Regions from separate parts of the Cryobacterium sp. TMB3-10 genome, predicted to be linked through region 1. Evidence: predicted binding sites of a transcription regulator. Region 1 holds the regulator's gene; each other region holds the start of a gene.

Region 1 (5,730 bases):
TCGCCGACCAGAAGATCGGTCAGGTCGCCACCCTCGCTCGCGGCCTCTCCGAGGGGCAGGCTGCCGTGCAGGCCGATCTCGACGCGGCCACCGCGTCGCTGGAGGCGCGCCGGGTCTCGCCCGGCGTGCGTGACGGAGCCGTACGCGCCCGCCTCGACACCCTCACCCCGGCCGACTTCAGCCGCGGCGACTACGAGGCCCGCCTGGCCGCTCAGGATGCCGTGCTCGACCTGCCCCCGCTGCCGACCACGACCATCGGCTCGTTCCCGCAGACGAGCGATATCCGCCGCGCTCGCGCCCGCCTGGTCTCGGGTGAACTCGCATCCGCCGACTACCAGGAGCTCATGCGCGCCGAGATCGGCCGGGTCGTGCAGCTGCAGGAAGACCTCGGCCTCGACGTTCTCGTGCACGGTGAACCCGAGCGCAACGACATGGTGCAGTACTTCGCCGAGAACCTCGATGGCTTCACCGTCACCGAGAACGGCTGGGTGCAGTCCTACGGCAGCCGGTGCACCCGTCCGTCGATCCTGTGGGGCGACGTCCGGCGGCCGGCGCCCATCACCGTGGAGTGGTCCAGCTACACCCAGACCCTCACCGAGAAGCCGGTCAAGGGGATGCTCACCGGACCGGTCACCATCCTGGCCTGGTCGTTCGTGCGCGACGACCAGCCGCTGGGGGAGACCGCCCGGCAAGTGGCGCTCGCGCTGCGCGACGAGATCGGTGACCTCGAGGCGGCCGGTATCCGGGTGGTGCAGGTCGACGAGCCCGCGCTGCGCGAGCTGCTGCCCCTGAAGAAGAAGGACCACGCCGACTACCTGGATTGGTCGGTCGGGTCGTTCAGGCTCGCTACCGCGGGGGTCGCCGACCAGACCCAGATCCACACCCACCTCTGCTACTCGGAGTTCGGGGTCGTCATCGACGCGATCCGCAACCTGGACGCCGACGTGACCAGCATCGAGGCCGCTCGGTCGAAGATGGAGGTCGTCGCCGACCTGCAGACCAGTGGCTTCGACCACGGCATCGGCCCGGGCGTCTACGACATCCACTCGCCGCGGGTGCCCGGTGTGGCCGAGATCACCGAACTTCTCGAGCGGGCCCTGCAATCGATCCCCGCTCGCCAGGTCTGGGTGAACCCGGACTGCGGACTGAAGACCCGCGGGTATGCGGAGACCGTAGAGTCCCTGCGCAACATCGTCGATGCCACCCGCGCAGTTCGGGCGACGCTGGTCTGACCTGGCCCGCCCTGACTACGCCGGCACAACACGAAGGCCCGACCCCTCGCGGGGTCGGGCCTGTTGTGTGCCTGGAGCGTTGCGGATCTAGACCGAACGCAACACCGCGACGACCTTGCCGAGGACCTCGGCGAAGTCACCCAGGATCGGCTCGAAGTTGGTGTTGCGGGGGAGCAGCCAGGTGTGGCCGTCGCGCTGTCGCAGCACCTTCACCGTGGCTTCGCCGTCGAGCATGGCGGCGACGATCTCGCCGTTCTCCGCGGTCTTCTGCTGGCGGATGACCACCCAGTCGCCATCGCAGATGGCGGCGTCGATCATCGAATCACCGACGACCTTGAGCATGAACAGCTCGCCCTTGCCCACCAGTTGGCGGGGGAGCGGGAAGATCTCGTCGATCTGCTGGTCGGCCATGATCGGGATACCGGCGGCGATGCGGCCGACGAGCGGCACCATCGCCGCATCACCCACCTGGATGCCGGACTGGTAGTCATCGGCGGCGCCTGGCGTGACCTCCTCTGAGGACTGAGGCAGCTCGATGAGCACCTCGAGTGCGCGCGGCCGGTGCGGGTCGCGCCGCAGGTACCCGCTCAGCTCGAGCTGGTGCAGCTGGTGGGTCACGCTCGACAACGAGGACAGACCAACGGCGTCGCCGATCTCGCGCATGCTCGGCGGGTAACCGCGGTCGCGCACCGAACGCTGGATGACGTCCATCACCGCGCGCTGTTTGTCGCTCAGGCTCTTGCGGCGTCGCGTGCCGCCCTTGTCCCGAGGTGTGCTCTGTTGTGCCACGTTGACGCTCCTCTGGTTAGTCGGTTCGGGCTGGTGCTGGTGGGGCTCGTGCTCGCCGGGCTGGTGCTCGTCGAGCTCATACTTCTCGGGCTCGGGCAGCAATGTCGGTGGTGTCTGTTTGAGTGCAGCTACCCGATCGAAACTGTAGCCACAGAGCAGCGGTTCGTAGACATGCATTCGAGTGTGTTGCGGAATCTGTCTCCATAATATCCGGAAACAGGGTTGATTGTTCGAACACTCGAAGATATATTCGGAACATAGATTCGCATCTGGCCCTCCCGGCCGAGGGCCAGATGCGTTACCAGGAGGTTTGACATGAGCGCAGCATATGCAGCACCGGACAACCACAGCCCGGCCACCCCGCCCACCACACACCTGCGGCTGACCCGCCGCGGGCGGGCCGTTTTCACGGCCCTCGCCGCAGTGCCCCTGGTACTCGGCGTCATCGGCATCGCCGTCAACGGCGGCATGGCCGCGGCAGAGGGCAGCGCGGGTATCGGCGCGGCCGCGTTCGACTACGTCACCATTGAGGCCGGCCAGTCGCTCTGGCAGCTGGCCGAGTCTGTCGCCCCCGGACAAGACCCGCGCGACGTGATCATCGACATCGTCAACCTCAACCAGCTGTCCTCCGAGGCCGTGCAGCCCGGCCAGCGCCTCGCCCTTCCCGCCGACTACTGAGCCGCTCAGCCCGAGCCGCTCAGCCCGGAGCCGATCAGCCCGGAGCTGCTCGCCCCGCCCCGCCTCGGATACGAGGGGTCGGCCGCGGGCGCAACTAAGCTTGTTCGGGTGACCAGCCTCGACGACCTGCCCCTGCGTGCCAACCTCCGCGGACAAACCCCTTACGGAGCACCCCAGCTGCACGTGCCGGTGGCGTTGAACGTCAACGAGAACACCCACCCGATCCCGCCCGCGGTCGCCGCCGACATCGCGGAGGCCCTGGCCGAGGCGATCCTCACCGTCAACCGGTACCCCGACCGGGAATTCAGCCCGCTGCGCGACGCCCTCGCGGGCTACCTCGGTCACGGTCTCACCCGCGACAACATCTGGGCCGCCAACGGTTCCAACGAGGTTCTGCAGCAGGTTCTGCAGGCCTTCGGTGGGCCGGGCCGGTCGCTGCTCGGCTACGCGCCGACCTACTCGATGTACTCGATCCTCGCCTCCGGCACCGATACCCGCTGGATCCCCGGCGGCCGCGACGCCGACTACGAACTTTCGCCGGAGACCGCCGCCCGCTGGGTGGAGGAAACCTCGCCCGACATCGTCTTCCTCTGCTCACCGAACAACCCGACCGGCACCCCGTTGTCGCTGGAGACCATCGCGGCCGTCTACGACGCCACCCCCGGCATCGTTGTCGTCGACGAGGCCTACGCCGAGTTCGCACCGGACGGCACCGACAGCGCCCTCACCCTGCTGCCCGGCCGGGAGCGCCTGCTCGTGTCCCGGACCATGAGCAAGGCCTTCGCTTTCGCCGGCGTGCGGCTGGGCTACCTGGCCGCCGACCCGGCTGTCACGGATGCGCTACGCCTGGTCCGGCTGCCCTACCACCTGTCCGCCCTCACCCAGGCGGCGGCCGTGGCCGCGCTCGCCCACACCGGTGAGATGCTCGCCATGGTCGACGACATCCGGGTGCAACGCGATCGCCTGGTGACCGAACTGACGAACCTCGGCTTCAGCCCACTGCGCAGCGGAAGCAACTTCGTGTTATTCGGCGGAGTCTCCGACCCGCACGCGATCTTCCAAGCGCTCCTGGCCGAAGGCATCCTGATCCGCGACGTCGGTATCCCCGGCCACCTCCGGGTCTCGGCCGGCACCGAAGCCGAGACGAGCGCGTTCCTGGCCGCCATCGCACGGCTCCGCCCGATAGCCGAATAAACTAACGCCATGAGCAACGTCACGCCCTCGCCTCGCCGTGCCCACCTGCAGCGCGAAACGAGCGAATCGAGCATCGACCTCTCGATCAACCTCGACGGCACCGGGGTGAGCGACATCCACACCAGCGTGCCGTTCTACGACCACCTGCTCACGGCGTTCGCGAAGCACTCGCTGACCGATCTCACCGTGCACGCCAAGGGCGACATCGAGATCGATGTGCACCACACCGTCGAGGACATCGGCATCGTCCTGGGCCAGGCCATCAAGCAGGCCCTCGGTGACAAGGCTGGCATCTCCCGATACGGCGACGCCCTGGTGCCGCTGGACGAAGCCCTCGTGCAGGCCGTCGTGGACATCTCCGGTCGGCCGTACCTGGTGCACACCGGCGAGCCCGCCGGATTCGAATTCCACCTCATCGGCGGGCACTTCACCGGCTCGATGGTGCGGCACGTTTTCGAGGCCATCTCCTTCAACGCCGCGTTGACCGTGCACGTCACCGTCCTCGGCGGCCGCGACCCCCACCACATCGCCGAAGCCGAGTTCAAGGCCTTCGCCCGAGCCTTCCGCCAGGCCAAGGCCTACGACCCGCTGGTCTCCGGCATCCCGTCCACCAAGGGCGCACTGTGACCTCGGTCGTCGTCCTGGACTACGGCACGGGCAATGTGCACTCGGCCGTCAAGGCGCTCGAACTCGCCGGCGCCGACGTCACCCTCACCGGCGACCGCAAGCTCGCGCTCGAGGCCGACGGACTCCTGGTCCCCGGCGTCGGCGCGTTCAGCGCCGTGATGGCGGCGCTGAACGACGCCCACGGCGGCGACATCATCGACAAGCGCCTCTCCGGCGGGCGGCCGGTGATGGGCATCTGCGTGGGCATGCAGGTCATGTTCGAACACGGCGTCGAGCGCGGCATCGACACCGCGGGCCTCGGCGAGTGGCCGGGAACCGTCACCGCCCTGCCGGCACCGGTACTGCCGCACATGGGCTGGAACACGGTCACGCCCGACCCCGACACCGTGCTGTTCCGCGGGCTGGAAGAGGAACGGTTCTACTTCGTGCACTCCTATGCCGCCCAGGAATGGAGCCTCGACGTGATGCCGCCCTTCCCGGTTCCCCGCCTCACCTGGGCCGAGCACGGCGCCCCGTTCCTCGCCGCCGTGGAGAACGGTCCGTTGTCGGCCACCCAGTTCCACCCCGAGAAGAGCGGCGACGCGGGCATCCGGCTGCTGAAGAACTGGCTCGGCACGCTCCGCGACTAGACATTCCCCCGTCGGTCGCTCCATCGCGGCCGCACCAACACGAAAAGGTCACCACAGCACATCATGAGCGAGTTCAACAAGACCCCGAAGCTGGTCCTCCTGCCCGCCGTCGACGTCGCCGACGGCAAGGCCGTCCGTCTCACCCAGGGTGAGGCCGGTACCGAGACCAACTACGGCGACCCGATGGATGCCGCCCTCGACTGGGCGAACCAGGGCGCGGAGTGGATCCACCTCGTCGACCTCGACGCCGCATTCGGGCGCGGTAACAACACCGCTGTGCTCAAGAAGGTCATCAAGCAGCTCCGCGGCGTGAATGTGGAGCTCTCCGGCGGCATCCGCGACGACAAGTCGCTCGAAGCGGCGCTGAACACCGGCGTCAAGCGAATCAACCTGGGCACCGCCGCACTGGAGAACCCCGAGTGGGCCGCCAGCGTGATCGCCCAGTACGGCGACGCCATCGCGGTGGGACTGGATGTGCGCGGCACCACCCTTGCCGCCCGCGGCTGGACCAAGGACGGCGGCGACCTGTGGCAGGTGCTGGAGCGCCTCGAAGAGGCCCGCTGCACCCGCTACGTCGTCAC
Region 2 (5,730 bases), on a different contig from region 1:
AGTCCGCGGCGTCGAGGAAGGCCGGCGGGCAGCCCGAGGTCGTCCACCGGCGCAGCAATACCGTGCGCCAGCTGTCGTGCCCGGTGTCCTGCCCCCTCCACAGCGGAGAGTTCGCGGCGATGGCCGTGAAGAGCGGCAACCAGGGCCGCACCGCATTCAGGACGATCACCCCGGCCTCCCGGCTCGGGATGCCGACGTGCACGTGCAGACCACTCACCTGATGGTCGGCGATCACAGCGTCCATGGTGCGTACGATGCGTTGGTAGCGCTCGGTGTCGGTGATCGTGGGGAACGCCGTCGTGTCGGGCGGGGTGCCGATACTCGCCACGATCACACCGAGTTCGGCCGCCTGGTCGGCGACCGCGCGTCGAAAGCCCGTCATGGCCGCGTGAGCGTCGTCCATCTTTTCGAACACCGCCGAAGCGTGCTCGATCTGGGAGGCCAGGAACTCCCGGTGCGTCACGCCCTGCCACTCGGGCATCGTCGACAGGTGCTCGAAGGCCTGGGCGCCCACATCCACGGGGAACAGGGTGTCAGGATCGAGGAATTGGAACTCCTCTTCGATGCCAAACGTAGCCACGTTGACCTCTTCCGTCGCCGTCGGATCACGACAGTGTGAACCGTCTGCGATGAGTGTGACCTGTAGCCGGATAGCGGTCAAGGGTCTTGCATCACCCTGCTGGGGGAACCGGACCGCCCTCGGTGGACGGGTGCACAATGGTCGCGTGCGCGCCACCGCGGCGGTGCCGGATGGGAGATGGACGGATGTGCAGATGGCTGGCGTACCTCGGGGAACCCCTGCAACCCTCAATGATCGTGCTCGACGCTAAGCACTCGATAGTCGCGCAATCGCTGAACTCCCCGCTCGGGGCCGAGACGGTGAACGGGGATGGCTTCGGCTTCGGCTGGTACCCCACGGGAGCCCCGAAGGGCACCGCACCGGCGCTGTTCCACAGCATCGAACCCGCGTGGAACGACGCGAACCTGAGCGAGCTCACCAGGGCTCTCACCAGCCCGCTCTTCTTCACCCATGTTCGCGCGGCAACCGCACCGCCGATCCAGCAGACGAACTGCCATCCGTATCGCTATCAGAACTGGATGTTCATGCACAACGGCGCCATTGCGGGGTGGCGCGAGCTCAGGCGCGACCTGACGTTGGCGATCGACCCGTCGCTGTACCCGAACGTGCTCGGCACGACGGACTCAGAGGTGCTCTTTCACCTCGCGCTGACCTACGGGCTCCGTGATGACCCTATCGATGCCATCGGGCGCGCCATTCGCACCGTCGAGTCTGTCGGCCACGATCACGATGTGCGTTTTCCCTGGCAGGGCACCGTCGCCGTCTCCGACGGCACCACCTTGTGGGCCTTCCGTTACTCGACCCAGGGACGCACGCGCACGTTGTTTCATTCGGCGGACATCCGCACGCTCCGCCAGATGTACCCCGACCAGGAGCGGCTGGCCGCCTTCGGTGATCATGCGAAGGTCGTGGTGTCCGAGCCGCTCAACGACCTGCCCGGCGCCTTCGTCGAGGTACCGGAATCGTCCGCACTCATTCTCGAAATGGACGGGTATCGGCATCAGCCCTTCCTAATCGACTGACCACGTCGGGCCGGCCGCTCCTGAATACACAAAACGCCACCTCGAGAGGTGGCTTTTTGCATGTTGGTGGTCAACAGCGTGTGGCAACAACCCAATGGTGGAGATGCGGGGAATTGAACCCCGGTCCATTGCTGTGGTCATGTTTCTTCTACGGGTGTATCCAGTGAAGGCGTTCTACTCGGCTCCGGAACTTGCCACTGGCAGCTGATCCGACGAGCCCAGCCCTCGTTTAAGTCCCCCTATACCCCGAGGCTCAGGATAGGAGCAATCTCTCTAAATGACGTCAGGATCCGAGTAGAGAGCATTCCCGGTCTGACGGTCTCAATGTGGTTCTACTTAGGCCGCGAGGGCGAAAGCGGAACGCGAGACAGTGCGGTTTGAATTGGCACTTATTGTTTTGCAGAGATCGTTTACGAGATAACCCTGCATCCTCGACCCGCTTCTCACAGTTACGCAGGCAATGTCGAAACCGATCATCCCCATGTTCACGTGCTGCCGACTCGAATGAGTTGCGCAGAACGCGGTTGTTGTCACACGCTGTTGAGTTACCAATCCTGTTTCCAGAACCGCAGTGGCGAACATTGCAGCTCACCACCACGGCCTTTCAGGATACAACACTTTCGCGCCACCCCGGTAGCGACGGATGCCGCATGCCGTCATCGACAACGCGCCGTCTAGCGAAAATGTTTCCGATACCTGGCCTACAGATTCATGACAAATTCTCGCATACTTCTACGATTTATGAGATAATGGGCGTATGGACGACGAGCTGGCTCCAGGCTCCCCCGCACCGACGGGAACTTCTCCCACCGGTTCCAATCTCCACGACTGGAACACCGGCCTGACCGGGCCGGCACCGGATGCCGGCAGCGTGAGCGGCACCGCCGACACTCAATTCGGCGGTGAGGGCAAGCCGGAGTGGCGGGATCCGTCGGCGATCTCGGGGGTGCAGCGCGCGTTCACCGGCGCCTTCGGTGAAAAGCTCCGGGTCCTCGCGGATGCCGCGGAGATGGTGCAGGCCGTTCTGGAGTCGACCGACCTCGACTCGCTCAGTGACGCGGAGGTGGTGGCGTTCACCCAGACGGTCGAGAATGCCGGCCGGCCCGTGGACGCGGCCCGGGTTGGCGCGGCGACCGTTGTCGGATACCGGTCCCGCCCCGGGTTGGGCCGGGATTCGATGGCGTGGCGGTTGGGGGCGTCGCATCAAATCGACCTGCTCACCCGCCTCACCTTGACGTCTCGGCAGGAGATGAAACGGCGCCTGGCGCTGGGTGAGAAGGTGGCCCAGAGGATGCTGGCCGGCCAGGTGCTGGAGCCGGAGTTCCCCGCGGTGGCGGCCGCGATGCGCGCCGGGGAATTGGGGATCGATGCGGCGGAGACGATCGTGAAGGGGCTGGCCGACTATAAGGTGCACGGCCGCTTCGATGCCGACCAGGCCGACGTCGAATCCGCCGAGCTCGGCCTCGTCGAGCGGGCGACAGGGTCGGTCTTCGATCGCACCCGCGGCCCCGGCGACAGCGACATCCGGTGCACCGGTCCGATTCTGCGGCGTGGCGATTCGGAGGGGTTCACCTATCCGGCCGATGATCTGCGGTCCCTGGCGGCACGGATGCAGGCGCTACTAAACCCCGACGGGGCCGCCCCGAACGCGACCACGGTTGAAGCGAAATCCACCATATCCTTCGGCGAGCTCACCCGGGGCCTCTACCCGCTGCGTGGCGGCGTGACCCCGGTCCTCAAGGGTGTCATCCAGAACCTGTTCAACACCTTCCAATCCGCCCGCTCCGCACCACGGTTCCCGTCCGCACAGGAACAGCAACGCATCGAAGCCGGCGAACTCGTGCCCGGCGAGCTGATCGACGAACGCACCGGCGGGGAGAAGCGCGCCGATATTCTCCGCGGCATCCTGGTGCAGGTCGCCCAAGACCCCCGCACCCCGACCATGGGCGGCATGCCACCGACGGTGATGGTGCATGTGAACGCGGCCGACCTCCTCAAGGACGCCGGCGTCGGTTGGATCGACGGCGTCGACGGGCCGGTCTCGATGAAGACCATTACGCAGATGATCGACAACGGCGGCTTCCAGCCCGTCTTCTTCGGCAGGGCCGGTGCCGTCCTCGGCCTGGGCTCCAAAGCCCGTTGTTTCTCCCCGATGCAACGCAAAATGATCACCGCCAGAGACGGTGGCTGCATCATCCCGGGCTGCGACTGCCCACCCCAGTGGACCGAAGTACACCATGTGGTGCCGTGGCAGGTCGGTGGGAAAACCCATGCTTCCAACGGGGTATTGCTGTGCTGGTACCACCACCGCACCATCGACAGCAGCGGGTGGAGAATCCGGATGGTCGGCGGGCGGCCGCGAGTGATGGCCCCGCACTGGATCGACCCGTCCGGGACATGGCGCACACCCGGAAAACACCGGGCGCACGACCCGAAGACCCGACCACAAGACGAGTAGCGGCCAGATTGAGCGGGCGACTCGGGGCGGGTCGGGTCGGGGCTGGCTAGTCGCCGAGGTTGCGGCGGGCGGAGATGGCTCGGTCGGACTCGCGCTTGTCCTGGCGTTCGCGCAGGGTCTGCCGCTTGTCGTATTCCTTCTTACCCTTGGCCACCGCGATCTCGACCTTGGCCTTGCCGTCGCTGAAGTAGATCTTCAGCGGAATCAGGGTGTAGCCACCCTCTTTGGTCTTGTGGCTGATCTTGACGATCTCCGCCTTGTGCAGCAGCAGCTTGCGCTTGCGACGGGGCGGGTGGTTCGTCCAGGTGCCGGCGGTGTACTCCGGAATGTGCACGGCATCCAGCCAGGCCTCCCCGGACTCGATGAACGCGTAGCCGTCGACGAGGGACGCCCGTCCGGCGCGGAGGGACTTCACCTCGGTGCCGCTGAGCACCATTCCGGCCTCGTACGTATCCTCGATGAGGTAGTCGTGGCGCGCCTTGCGATTGGTCGCGACGACCTTCTCGCCTTTTTCCCTGGGCACGGCATTCTCCTCGATCGGTTCAGTGAAGCGGCCAGGCATCCGCCGGGCAACCCATTAGTCTAGTGGATCTGATCAGACCTTCAGATAGCGGGTGATCGCGAAGTTGGCCGACGCCGCGGCCAGCGCCGCACCGAGCACCAGCAGGATCGGCACCACGGTGAACGCGTCATCGAGGCCGACCAGGGCGAAGCCGGTGAGACTGGCACCCAGGTAGCCCTGCACGAAGTAGTGCACGATCGCCACGATCGCCCCACCGGCCAGCAGTGAACCCAGCAGCGCCGCGAAGACACCCTCAAGGATGAACGGCGTTTGGATGAACCGGTTCGACGCACCCACCAGTCGCATGATGCCCAACTCCTTGCGCCTGGAGAACGCCGACAGCCGGATGGTCGTGGCAATCAGCAGGGCCGCCGCCACGAGCATCAACGATGCGATGCCGATGGCTGTATAGCTGGCCACGTTCAGCACCGAGAAAATCTGATCGAGGTACTTGCGTTGATCGGCGACATTCTCGACCCCGGCGACGCCGGACAGGCTCTCGACCAGCACCTCGGAGTCCTCGGGGTTGTTGAGGTTGACCCAGAAGGTCTGGTTGAGCTGTTCGGCTGTCACGTAGTCGGCCACGGGGTTGCCCGCGAACTGCGTCTTGAAGTTCTCGAACGCCTGCTCGTGCGTCTCGAAGTAGTACTTGTCGATGAAGGTTGCCAGGGTCGGGGACTCCAGCTGCGCCTGCACCGAGTCGATCTGCTCCTGGGAGGCTTCGCCTGCGGTGCAGGTCTCCCCCGGCGAGATGGCGGTGCACATGTAAATGCCCACCTGAGCGCGGTCGTACCAGAAGTTCTTCATCTGGCCGATCTGCATCTGCATCAGGATCGCCGCGCCCACGAAGGTGAGCGAGATGAAGGTGACCAGCACGACCGAGACGACCATGGAGGCGTTGCGGCGCAGGCCGTTGGATGCTTCGGAAAGCACAAGTCCGAGTCTCATCGGGTGGGTCCTACGTTCTGCTCACTAGTGGGATCGGCCTTTTCGCCCGGAGCCCGCAGGCCGAGCTTCTCGGCCAGGGTGAGCTGTTCTGGTTCGTCGTGCTGGGTGACCGGGAGCACCGGCCTGGACATCGTGGAGGTCGGCTGCTCGACCGGCGGCG
Region 3 (5,730 bases), on a different contig from region 1:
TCGGCCACGACGGCCCCGGTCGCATGCACCGATCCGGGTGCGACGTCGGATGCCGTCACCGTCGCCGGTGATGCCGCAGCCGAACCGACCGTGACCTTCGAGGCCCCTCTGGCCACGAAAGCGACCGAACGCACCGTCATCACGGAGGGCACCGGAGACGCCATCGAGGAGGGTGATTCCGTGGCGATCTCCTACGCCGCGTACAACGCCACCACCGGCGCCAAGCTCACCGCCGGCGGCTTCGGCGACGCCGCCGGCCTCACCGTGAACGTCGTCAACGGCCAGGGCGTCATCCCGGGCATCCTCAAGGGTGTGGCCTGCTCCAACGTGGGCGACAGGGTGGCCGTGGTCTTCCCGCCGGCCGACGGCTTCGGCGAGACCGGCAACACCGACCTGGGTGTGGCCGCCACCGACCAGCTGCTCTTCGTGATCGACATCAAGGAAAAGCTGCCCACCCGCGCCACCGGGGAAGACCAGGAGCCCACGGACGGCTTCCCCACCGTGAAGCTCGCCGATGACGGCGCGCCCACCGTGACCATGCCCAAGAGCGACCCGCCCACCGACCTCGCGGTCGAGGTGCTCAAGAAGGGTGACGGCGCGGCCGTCACGGAGACCTCCACGGTGACCGTGCAGTACACCGGCGCCATCTGGGACACCGGCAAGGTGTTCGACCAGAGCTGGGGTGTCGGCCCCACGTCGTTCCCGGTCTCCGGGTTGATCACCGGCTTCACCCAGGGCCTGGTCGGACAGACCGTCGGCTCCCAGGTGGTCATTGTCATCCCGCCGGGCGAGCTGGGTTATGAGGGCGGTAACGAGACGGCCGGCATCAGCGAAACAGACACTCTCGTCTTCGTCGTGGACATCATCGCCGCAGCCTAAGTGTCCCCGGCGGCCTGCCCAGTGTCTGCACAGGCCGCCGGGCTAGTCTTCTGGGAGACCGCTCCGCGGTTCCGGACGACGGATCAGTACCCGGCACGCGACAAGACTGGCCATAGGAGTTCTCATGTCGTGGATCATTTTGATCGTGTCCGGTGTTCTCGAAGCCGTCTGGGCGACGGCCCTCGGCAAGTCCGTCGGCTTCACCAAGCTCTGGCCCACCGTGATCTTCGGTGCCGGCCTGGTTTTGAGCATGGCCGGCCTCGCGTTCGCGATGCGCACCATCCCGATAGGCACCGCTTACGCCGTCTGGGTGGGGATCGGCGCGGCGCTGACCGTGCTCTACGCGATGATCTTCGGCGGCGAACCGGCGTCGCTCATCAAAATCCTGCTCATCCTGGGCCTCGTCGGCTGCGTCATCGGCCTGAAGCTCGTCGACGGCGGCCACTAGCCCTCCCGCCTCCGGCTCGCGACGTCTCTCACGATCGGCGGATGCTGCCGTCACCGTGATCGTCGCTGCCATATCAGTGCCTGTCGGCCCGGTCCGGGTGTAGGCCTTCCGGAGCGATGGGGCTCTTACGGTTCAGCCTGATGAGCGACTGCCCGGGATCAACAATGGCCGGGGGCCGCAGCCAATAGACGCCCCGGTTCTCGAAGATTTGCCAGCCCTGGGCGTGGAGCAGCCGGTGGTGTGGGGGGCAGAGCAGGATGCCGACGCGGATGTCTGTGGCGCCGTGATCGCGGACCCATTCCTCGAGATGATGCGCCTCGGTTCGCGAGGGTGGCCTGTCGCAGTCGCCCCATCGGCAGCCGCCATCGCGGGCAGCCAGGGCGATGCGTTGCGCTGCGGTGAAGATGCGTTCTTCGCGGCCGAGGTTGAGGGGTTGGCCGTCGTCGTCGAAGGTGATCTCGACGGTGCCACTGGTGCAGATGATCCTGTCGACGCTCTGCTGGCACACGGGTGCGGGATTACCCTCGATGAAGCCGTGGCCGCTGCCGTCGGGAATCGCAACGAGAACCTCGGCGGGGTCGACTGCCGGCGCGAGTTCGCCTGCTGGTGCGGGTGAGGGAGTCGCTGCTTCGGCCTCCCCGTCCCCGGCTGGCACCGGGGTGGGCGCCGGGGTGGGCGCGGGAGTGAGGATCCGAACCGCCGGGCTGCGACCGCCGAGCATTCGGTGCGGGTTGACGGTGCTACCGGCCCTGAGGAGCTCGACGAAGGTGTCGGCGGTTAACTGGTCGGTGCTGCGCGGGTCATCCTGTATCGCCTTGGCCCAGGCGGCCCGGTCCGGGTCGACGAATCTCACGCCGCCGCGGCGGGGACCGGCGGCACTGTCGCAGACGGAGAGAATGAACGCGCCCTGCTCAGGCGGGAATTGGCCGTTGAGGTGGACCTGGCCGGAGTCACCGGTCCAGATCCGCAGGTACCGGTCGTCCCATGCCTTCTGTTCGCGTTTCGCGATGCCGGCCTCATCGAGGGTGTCCCGCATCCTGCGGGAGCGTTTGAGGAGGTCGTCGACGGTGGTTGTCTTCGCTTCTGTGAGGAGCTTCTGCACCGCATCACCGAGGACTTCGGCGGTGATGACGACGTCGATCGTGCCCAGGCCCGCGCGGATCGCGTGCGCCGCGGCGACCGAGAGGGTTCCGGCAGCCACGGCATCGGAAATGGCGCTGTACCAGGGCAGCGGGACAGGCTCAGCGCCGGGAACGGCGGCCACATCACCGCCGTCGACGTCGTCGCGGCCGTCCTGTTGCCCCCGGTCGTTGGCCTCGGCGTCCCGCACCGCCTGGGCCGTCTCTGTCTCGCTGAGCATCGTGCCCACGTCAACGAGTTTGCGGGCGTCGGCCCGGGTAGAGCCGGTGAGGGTCTGGATCAGGTCCGCCGGCGACAGAAACCCCTGCCGTGCTGCCAGGCCCTGCTGGCCCAGCTCCCGGCGGGAACGGTGCGCGAGGGTCTTCGCCAGCCATACCGATCGGGTCTCCACCAAGCCACGCAACTTGGCCAGGTCTCTCTGGCCGGCGATCAGCTCCGCGTCGGAGAGCGCGTCGTAGTCGGCGCTGCACGCCCCGAGGTGCTCCACCGCTTCTAGCGCGGCGATCAACGACCCCGGCAGCGGAGCCGTCGGCGCCGTGCCATCCGGCGCGGAACCGGGTTCGGAGACAGCTACGATGGTGACCATGCGATGAGAATAGCTCAATATCGAACGTTTGTGTGGTGGAACCCACGGCTGTGGAGAACTTTTTCACACGTTCTCAGCCATCCGATCCGGGTGCCATGATTCTCCTCGGCGCCCGACAGGCAGCGAAGCTCAGAGAGCGTGGGGCGGGCGCTCCAGGTCGTCATCGCCGTCGGCAGCGGCCGGGTCGGTGCCGACCGAGATGATCGCGTTCTGCGCATCCACGTGCACGACGGTGGGCTGGTAGACCCTGGCCTTCTTCGTGCCCATCTGGGCGTAGGAGATGATGATGACCAGGTCGCCCTCGTGCGCCATCCGTGCTGCCGCGCCATTGACGCCGATCACACCGCTGCCGCGCTCCCCGGCGATCAGGTAGGTCTCGAAGCGGGCGCCGTTGTTGACGTTCACGATGCTCACCAGCTCGCCGGGCAGCAGGTCGGCCGCGTCGAGCAGGTCGAGGTCGACGGTCAGCGACCCCACGTAGTGCAGGGCGGAGTGCGTCACGGTGGCACGGTGGATCTTGGACTTGAACATGGTGCGGCGCATCGGAAAGAGCCTTTCGGGGATCAACTTCTCCACGATACGCGTGCCGAGCAGGGTCGAGTGTCAGGGGGCCGAACTAGAGTCGATCGAATGCCTCACTCTCCCTTGACTTCTTCGGCACCCATTTCTCCGCCCCTTCCGGCGGACCTCGCCGCCCACCCAGGCGCTGACGGCTTCGTGCGTGTGCGTGGTGCCAGAGAGAACAACCTGCAAGACGTCAACGTCGACATCCCCCGCGACGCCATCGTCGCCTTCACCGGAGTCTCCGGCTCGGGCAAGTCGTCCCTGGCCTTCGGCACCATCTTTGCCGAGGCCCAGCGCCGGTTCTTCGAGTCCGTCGCGCCGTACGCACGCCGCCTGATCCAGCAGGGTCACACCCCGCACGTTGACCTCATCACCGGGCTGCCGCCGGCCGTGGCCCTCCAGCAGCGCCGCGGCTCGCCCAGCTCCCGCTCCAGCGTGGGCACCGTCACCACCCTGTCCAACTCGATGCGGATGCTCTACTCCCGCGCCGGCACCTACCCTGCCGGGTCGGACCTGCGCTTGGACTCCGACGCCTTCTCGCCCAACACGGCCACCGGCGCCTGCCCGGAGTGCCACGGCCTGGGCATCTCGCACACCGTCGCCGAACCCCTCCTGGTGCCCGACGCGAGCCTGAGCATCCGCGACGGCGCCATCGCAGCCTGGCCCGGCGCGTGGCAGGGCAAGAACCTGCGCGACATCACCGGGGTGCTGGGCCACGACATCGACGTGCCGTGGTCACAGCTCAGCCGCGAGTCGCGCGATTGGCTCCTCTATACCGAGGAGCAGCCCGTCGTGGAGGTCACCCCGCAGCGAGACAGGGTGGCCAAGCCGTACAAGGGCCGGTTCTGGAGCGCGAAGAGCTACGTGATGCACACGCTGGCCGATTCGAAGAGCGCCCAGATGCGCCAGCGGGTGCTCGCGTTCGTGGAGACCGGCCCGTGCCGGCTCTGCGGCGGCAGCGGCCTGCGCGCCGAGGCCCTCGCGGTTCATTTTGCCGGCCGGCCGATCAACGAACTCAACGCCCTCACCCTCAGCGACCTCGCCGAGGTGCTGCGGCCCACCGCCGAGCTCACCGGGGCCACCGGGTCGCACCGCTCCGCGCAGTCCGGCGAGGTCACCGAGGTGGCCGTCACCGTGGCCGGCGACCTGGTGCGCCGCCTCGAGGTGCTCATCGACCTGGGCCTGGGCTACCTCAGCCTGAACCGGGCCACCCCCACCCTCTCCCCCGGCGAGATGCAGCGGCTGCGCATCGCCACCCAGCTCCGCAGCGGCCTGTTCGGTGTGATCTACGTGCTCGACGAACCCTCCGCGGGGCTGCACCCGGCCGACGCGGAACCGCTGCTGGTGGTGCTCGAACAGCTCAAGGCATCCGGCAACTCGGTCTTCGTGGTCGAACACAATATGGACGTCGTGCGCCGCGCCGACTGGCTCGTCGACGTGGGCCCGCGCGCGGGCGACGGTGGCGGCGAGGTGCTCTACAGCGGCCCGGTGCCGGGGCTGGCCGAGGTCGAGACCTCCGTCACCCGCCGATACCTGTTCCCCTCCATGGGCGACTCGGCGGCGCCGGCGCACCGTGAGCCGGCCGCCTGGCTGGGCCTGACCGGCGTCACCCGGCACAACCTTGTCGACCTCGACGTGAAGGTGCCGCTCGGCGTGCTGACCGCCGTCACCGGTGTCTCGGGGTCGGGCAAGTCCACCCTGGTCAGCCGGGTGCTGGCGGATGCCGTAGGCCGGGAACTGCGCCAGGGCCCGGTCGACGCCGGGCCCGCCGCCAGCGTTGCCGGAGACGGCGCGGCCGACCAGCAGGCCGCCCAGGACGCCGATGACGACGAGACCGGTGCGGACCGTGCCAGCACCGTCGTCGACACGGTGACCGGTGCCGGGGCCATCGACCGTCTGGTGCGCGTGGACCAGAAGCCCATCGGCCGCACCCCGCGCTCCAACCTGGCCACCTACACGGGCCTGTTCGACGCCGTGCGATCCACCTTCGCGGCGACGGATGCGGCGAAGGCCGCCGGCTTCGGCGCCGGCCGGTTCTCCTTCAACGTGGCCGGCGGCCGCTGCGACACCTGCCAGGGCGAGGGCTTCGTGGCCGTGGAGCTGCTCTTCCTGC
Region 4 (5,730 bases), on a different contig from region 1:
GCACTCAACGGTGCGGGTGCCCGCACCCCTCCGAGCGAGGGAGTCATCACGCTGGCCACCCGCAATGACGCGGTCAATCGCATCAACGCTGCCGCGCTCAAGCGGCTGTCCGGCAAGTCCCTCTCGGCCAAAGCCGAGGTCACCGGCGACTTCGGTGGACGCACCTACCCGGCCGACGAGGTTCTCGAACTCAAGGTCGGTGCCCAGGTGATGTTCCTCCGCAACGACAACCCGCTCGACGGGGGTCCGCGCTGGGTGAACGGCACCATCGGCACCGTGACACGGGTCGACTCCACCGTGTACGTCGACATCGACGGCACCACCCACGAGGTGGAGCCCACGGTGTGGGAGAAGTTCAAGTACACCTACAACGCGGCGACGAAGAAGCTCAGCAAGGATGTCGTGGCCGAGTTCACCCAGTTCCCGCTGCGGTTGGCCTGGGCGGTCACGATCCACAAGTCGCAGGGCGCCACCTACGAGCGGGCGATCGTCGACCTCGGCACCCGGGTGTTCAGCCCCGGCCAGACCTATGTGGCGCTGAGCCGGCTGACCAGCCTGAACGGCCTCTACCTCACCCGGCCGTTGCGCCCGAGCGACATCATCGTCGACGAGAACGTGCTCCGTTTCATGGAGGGCCTGCGCGTCACCCCCGCCGTCGAGGGCGCCTGACCCCCTCCCGGACAACCCATCGATTCGGCCTCATTCTATGAAGGCCACGGGTGCTCACCCGTGGCTGGGTTCTTGCTGGGCATTTCGATGAGTGTTTGGCCGGGGTCGATGGTTGCCGGTGGTCGTAGCCAGTATTGGCCCTGGTGTTCGAGGATTTGCCAGCCTTGGTTGTGTAGTAGTCGGTGGTGGGGGTTGCAGAGCAGGATGCCGAGCCGGAGGTCGGTGCTGCCGTGGTCGCGGGCCCAGTGTCGGATGTGGTGGGCTTCGGTGAGGGTGGGTGGTTTGTCGCAGTCGCCCCATCGGCAGCCGCCGTCTCGGGCGGCTAGGGCGATGCGTTGTGCGGGGGTGAAGAGGCGTTCTTCGCGGCCGACGTCGAGGGGTTGGCCGGTGGGGTCGAAGGTGATGTCGATGGTGCCGGAGTCGCAGATGAGTCGGTCGATGGTTTGCTGGGACACGGGTGCGGGGTTGCCTTCGAGGTAGCCGTGTCCGGTGCCGTCCGGCAGTGGGGCGAGGATGTCGGCCGGGTCCTGCAGGTGCACCCGTTTCCCGGGCGGCGACGCGGGGGTGGGGCTGAAGGTTGTCAGGATGCGGACGGCGGGTTTGCGGCCGCCGAGCATGTGGTGGGGGTTGGCCTTGGTGCCGGCTGTGAGCAGGTCGAGGAAGTTGTCCGCGGTGAGTTGGTCGGTGCTGCGGGGGTCATCGCGCACGGATTGGGCCCATGTGGCGCGGGCCGGGTCGACGAAGTGCACTCCGCCGCGGCGGGGGCTGGTGAGGCTGTCGAAGGTGGAGACGATGAATTCGCCCTGCTCGGGCGGGAACAACCCGTTGATGCAGACCTGCCCGGTGGGTAGTTTCCAGGCTCGCAGGTAGCGGTCGTCCCAGGCTTTCTGTTCTCGGACCGCGATGCCGGCCTCGTCGAGGCTGTCGCGCATCCGGCGGGAGCGTTTGAGGAGGTGGTCCACGGTCATCGTGCGCGCCTGACCGAGCAGGGTGTGCACGGTGTCGGTGAGGGCCGGCCCGGTGACGACGGTGTCGACGTCGCCCAGCCCGGTGCGGATCGCGTGTGCCGCGGCCACCGACAGGGTGCCGTCGGCGATGGCGTGCGAGATGGGCGTGTACCAGGGCAGCGGGACCGGCTCGCCGCCGGGGAAGGCCGCCTCGGGTTCGTCAGTCTCGGCGGGTTCGCCAGGCTCGCCGCCATCGTCGGTCCCATCGACGAGCCGGCGGGCGGCTTCCTCCTCGGCGGCTGCTGCGGCTTCGGCCTCGGCGGCCTCGGCGGCTTCGGTGCGCGCGAGCATCCGGCCCACGTCGACCAGCTTGCGCGCATCGGCCTTCGTCGCCCCGGTCACCTTCTGAATCAACGCGTCGGGCGACAGGAACCCCTGCTGAGCGGCCAGACCCTGCTGGCCCAGCTCCGGCCGCGACCGGTACGCGAGAGTCTTCGCCAGCCACACCGCCCGGGTCTCGACCAGGTTGCGCAACCGGGCCAGATCACGTCGACCGGTCAGAACCTGCGTATCCGACAGGGCGTCGTAATCGGCGCTGCAGCAGCCCAACCCCAACACGGCCTCGACCGCCACCGCCAGCGCATCCGCCGACCCGTCACCACCGGCCACAGCACCGGCCACCGGGCCGGGCGGAGCGCCGGGACCCGGGACGAATACATCTTCGATGGTAGACGGGCAAGCAGAGTATCCCGATATCGAACCCGTGTGTGATGAAACCTCGGCTTGTGGATAACTCCTTTTCGGGATGGACCGGCACGGAATGAGCGCGGGCTAGAAGACCACCGGACTCGCTGCGAAGGCGCCGGTTCGCGCGAGCTGGATGGCGGGGTCTGCGCAGCCGTCGATGGGGTTGGGGGTGGCGACCCGGCTGCTCTGGTCGGTGTTCGGCGGCGTCACGGCGAGCTCGGTGACCGGGATGAGTGGGCAGCCGTATGCTCCGGCCCGGGTGAGGTGCAGCAGGCTGAACGCCGAATCGCCCGGCTGTAGCAGCACGGCGGATGGCGCCGTACGCGGTTCCAGGCCCGAAGCGGCACCAATGGGCTGACCGGTGTCTGCGGACACCAACTGCACGCGGGGATATCCAGTGGCGGTGCAGGCGACGGCGCCGGAGTTGGTCACGGAGAGGTCCCAGAAGAAGCTGCCCGCGCCGCTGTCGCCCGGGCGTTCCTGCAGGGCGAAAGACAGCCTGTCGGTGGTGCACGCGGATGGGGCACCCGGTTCACCCGGTGACCCCGGCGAACCGGGACCGCCGGTCGGCTCGGGTGAGGGGACGCTCGACGGCGTGGGCGTGGGCGTGGGCACCGGGGCTGCGGAGGGGAGGGCGGTGGGGGTGTCCGTCGGGTCAAGGGTGGGGATCAGCGGTACTCCGCAGGCGGTCAGCGTCACCGCGGCGCCGACCGTTACGAGAAGCACTGTGCCGAGTCGTCGGGCCGTGAAGCCGCGCGAGCGACCCGTCCCTACGCGGATCATGCGCCCAGTATTGCACCGACTGGGCTTCTCGGCGCCGCGGGCGCGACGGGCGCGCGCCCTGGGTACACTCCCGGCAATGGGCTCTTCCGGCATTCCCCGCGGGGGTGGAATGCAGGGGGCACGGGATGGGCAGCGGGTCGTCATGACAGGTCAAAAGGCACGACAGCGGGGAGGACTTCCGCGGAGCCGAACCGGCACCGTGAGCCGGCTGAGCCGGCTGAGCCAGCTGAGTGGACTGAGCCGGCTGAGTGGACTGAGCCGGCTGAGTGGAATGAGCCGGCTGAACGCGCTGGGCCGGCGGCGGCCGGGGGTGGCCGCGGTGGCACTCCTGACGGTGACCCTGGTGCTTCCCCTGCCGGGTTGCGTGGATGCGGCGGCACTGTTTCCCATCGGCCCGGACACGGCGTCGGGCGCACTGGCCACCGAGACCGTCGCTTCGCTCGACGCCGCACTGGTCGAGGGAATGGACCTGGCCGGCGCGACCGGCGCTATCGCCGGCGTGTGGGCGCCGTGGGCGGGGCAGTGGCTGGCGAGCCCGGGTGCCGTGGGCGCCGGCATCGACCCCATCACCGGCCGTCCGGCCGGCGGCGGGGCGCTCACCACCGACATGCGATTTCGCATCGGCACCTTGACGGGCGCGATGACCTGCACGGTGCTGCTCCGACTCGTGGATGAGAAGCGCGTGGGCCTGGACGACCTCGTGTCGTCATACCTGACCCGCCTGCCCGGGGTGCAGGGCATCACCCTGCGTCAGCTGTGCCAGCACACCGCCGGCCTCGGCGACCCGAACCTCGAGCCGCAGTTCGTCAACAATCCCACCCGACAGTGGCCGCCCCTCGAACTCGTCTCCGGCGGGCTCGGATCCACCAGGACCGGACAGCCCGGTCGGGTGTGGAACCCTTCCGACGCCGGTGTGCAACTTCTCGGGATGGCGCTGGAAGAGGCGACGGGCGACAGCTGGCCGGAACTCTACCGGCGGTACGTGTTCGAGCCGTTGGGGCTGCGCGACACGTCGTATCCCGATCCGCAGGACTTCGACCTGCCGGGCGACCACCCGCGGGGATGGGCCGCCGCTCTCGACACCGAAGGTACCCCGGCCTGCACGCGTCCGGTCGATGTGACGCAGCTGTCCAACTCCATGAGCGGCGTGGCCGGCGGGGCCGTGTCCACCCTGGCTGATCTCAAGACCTGGTCGCAGGCGCTGGCCACCGGAGGATTACTCTCCCCAGACGCAGCGGAACAGCAGTGGCGGAGCGTGCGGGAAGAGGGCGCCCCCCAGTGGCGGCGATACGGGCTGGGGGCGGAGCAGCTGGGCCCGATGCGCGGCGGCGGCGGCGCGATCCCCGGTTTCCTGTCGGCGACGCTCTCCGACCCGGAGAGCGGCCTGACCGTGGTGGTGATGGTGAACGATTCCAGCGCGGGTGCGGAGTTCGCCCTGGCCCTGGCGCAGCGCCTGGCGGCTATCGCTGCGGAGATGCCCGTATCGGAGGGGCAATCGGATGCGGGGCTTGAGCTGCCCTGGACGGCGGAGGCGGCGACGGCCCAGATGCACGTGAACGCGGTCTGTCCGACCGGCACAACCGGGAATCCGGCGGCGCCGGTCGGGTGACCGGTAGGAGCCTACTTCTTGAACGCGTCCTTGACGTTCTCGCCGGCCTGCTTGAGGTTGGCGCCGGCCTGGTCTGACCGGCCCTCCGCGACCTTGGAGTCGTCGTTGGTGACCTTTCCGAGGGTTTCCTTGGCCTTGCCCTTGAGGTCCTGGGCGGTGTTCTCGGCCTTGTCTGATGCACTCATCGTGTTCTCTCTTTCTCTTGGGGGTGGTTCGGGATGGTCGGATTGGTTGTTGGGTCGGTCACAGGTCCATGCGGCGGATCATGACCGTGGGCAGCAGGGTCGGGCGCAACGAGTCGTAGGTGATGGCCTCAACCTCGGGTCGTTCCTGACGCTCGGGCAGCAGCGCCGCCAGCACGAGCACAGTGCCAACGCCCGCCACCAGGATCACCATGACCGGTGTACTCAGGTTGACCTGGCCCAGGTAGCGCAGGACATCGCCGGGGGCAGCGATCAGCGCGGGCCGGTCGAGCAGCGCGAGGACGAGTTCGGCGCCGAAGTAGAGGCATCCGGCGATGATGACCGAAGCCAGCGCGATGGCAACGACCGACCATGACGAGGGGATCTCCCGGCTCGGCTGCTGAGTGTACGTGGACCGGGTGGCCCGGCCCGCCGGGTGACGCAGCTGCAGTGCCGCAACGGCCTGGCGCGCTGCGAGCGTGCCGGGGGCCGAGGAGGGGATCGTGCGGGTCATGGCGTGGTGTTCCTTTGTGGTGTCGTGCGGAGGGAGGGAGGGGAGGTCAGTCCACCGGTGTGGGCGGTCGACTGCCGGCGCCGGTGAGGCGCACGGTCACCCCGGCGATGTCCGCCCCGGTGAGGGTGGCCACGGTGCCGCGGATGTCGTGCTGCGCGCGTTCGGTCCGGTCGAGGGCATCGTCGACCGACGTATCCGTCTCGCCCCGGTCGAGCGGCAGCAGGCGGAGAGGGGTGCGCACGGTGAGGTCCAGGCGGCCGGCCGCGTCGGCCACGTCGA

The links. Region 1 encodes LexA, which represses DNA repair genes until DNA is damaged. Its sites were predicted from a motif close to TCGAACANNTGTTCGA; they were not measured.
Region 2: the regulator LexA is predicted to act here: its motif matches at 2,280-2,295, upstream of E3T22_RS00490 (HNH endonuclease signature motif containing protein).
Region 3: the regulator LexA is predicted to act here: its motif matches at 3,074-3,089, upstream of E3T22_RS14830 (HNH endonuclease signature motif containing protein).
Region 4: the regulator LexA is predicted to act here: its motif matches at 2,326-2,341, upstream of E3T22_RS01700 (HNH endonuclease signature motif containing protein).

The regions. Positions count from the first base shown of each region.
Region 1 is NZ_SOGH01000021.1:129,074-134,803, forward strand. It holds gene metE (5-methyltetrahydropteroyltriglutamate--homocysteine S-methyltransferase) at 1-1,232, shown strand, start outside; gene lexA (transcriptional repressor LexA) at 1,320-2,021, opposite strand; gene E3T22_RS12020 (LysM peptidoglycan-binding domain-containing protein) at 2,337-2,699, shown strand; gene E3T22_RS12025 (histidinol-phosphate transaminase) at 2,808-3,893, shown strand; gene hisB (imidazoleglycerol-phosphate dehydratase HisB) at 3,903-4,520, shown strand; gene hisH (imidazole glycerol phosphate synthase subunit HisH) at 4,517-5,149, shown strand; gene priA (bifunctional 1-(5-phosphoribosyl)-5-((5-phosphoribosylamino)methylideneamino)imidazole-4-carboxamide isomerase/phosphoribosylanthranilate isomerase PriA) at 5,213-5,730, shown strand, end outside.
Region 2 is NZ_SOGH01000002.1:96,206-101,935, reverse strand. It holds gene E3T22_RS00505 (YbdK family carboxylate-amine ligase) at 1-580, opposite strand, end outside; gene E3T22_RS00500 (class II glutamine amidotransferase) at 811-1,602, shown strand; RNA gene ssrA (transfer-messenger RNA) at 1,698-2,083, opposite strand; gene E3T22_RS00490 (HNH endonuclease signature motif containing protein) at 2,360-4,060, shown strand; gene smpB (SsrA-binding protein SmpB) at 4,107-4,583, opposite strand; gene ftsX (permease-like cell division protein FtsX) at 4,656-5,570, opposite strand; gene ftsE (cell division ATP-binding protein FtsE) at 5,567-5,730, opposite strand, start outside.
Region 3 is NZ_SOGH01000028.1:60,944-66,673, forward strand. It holds gene E3T22_RS14820 (FKBP-type peptidyl-prolyl cis-trans isomerase) at 1-879, shown strand, start outside; guanidine-III (ykkC-III) riboswitch at 933-994, shown strand; gene E3T22_RS14825 (multidrug efflux SMR transporter) at 1,004-1,327, shown strand; gene E3T22_RS14830 (HNH endonuclease signature motif containing protein) at 1,401-3,053, opposite strand; gene panD (aspartate 1-decarboxylase) at 3,183-3,596, opposite strand; gene E3T22_RS14840 (excinuclease ABC subunit UvrA) at 3,684-5,730, shown strand, end outside.
Region 4 is NZ_SOGH01000004.1:13,835-19,564, forward strand. It holds gene E3T22_RS01695 (ATP-dependent RecD-like DNA helicase) at 1-669, shown strand, start outside; gene E3T22_RS01700 (HNH endonuclease signature motif containing protein) at 705-2,297, opposite strand; gene E3T22_RS01705 (DUF4232 domain-containing protein) at 2,448-3,146, opposite strand; gene E3T22_RS01710 (serine hydrolase) at 3,418-4,755, shown strand; gene E3T22_RS01715 (CsbD family protein) at 4,767-4,940, opposite strand; gene E3T22_RS01720 (hypothetical protein) at 4,999-5,451, opposite strand; gene E3T22_RS01725 (hypothetical protein) at 5,498-5,730, opposite strand, start outside.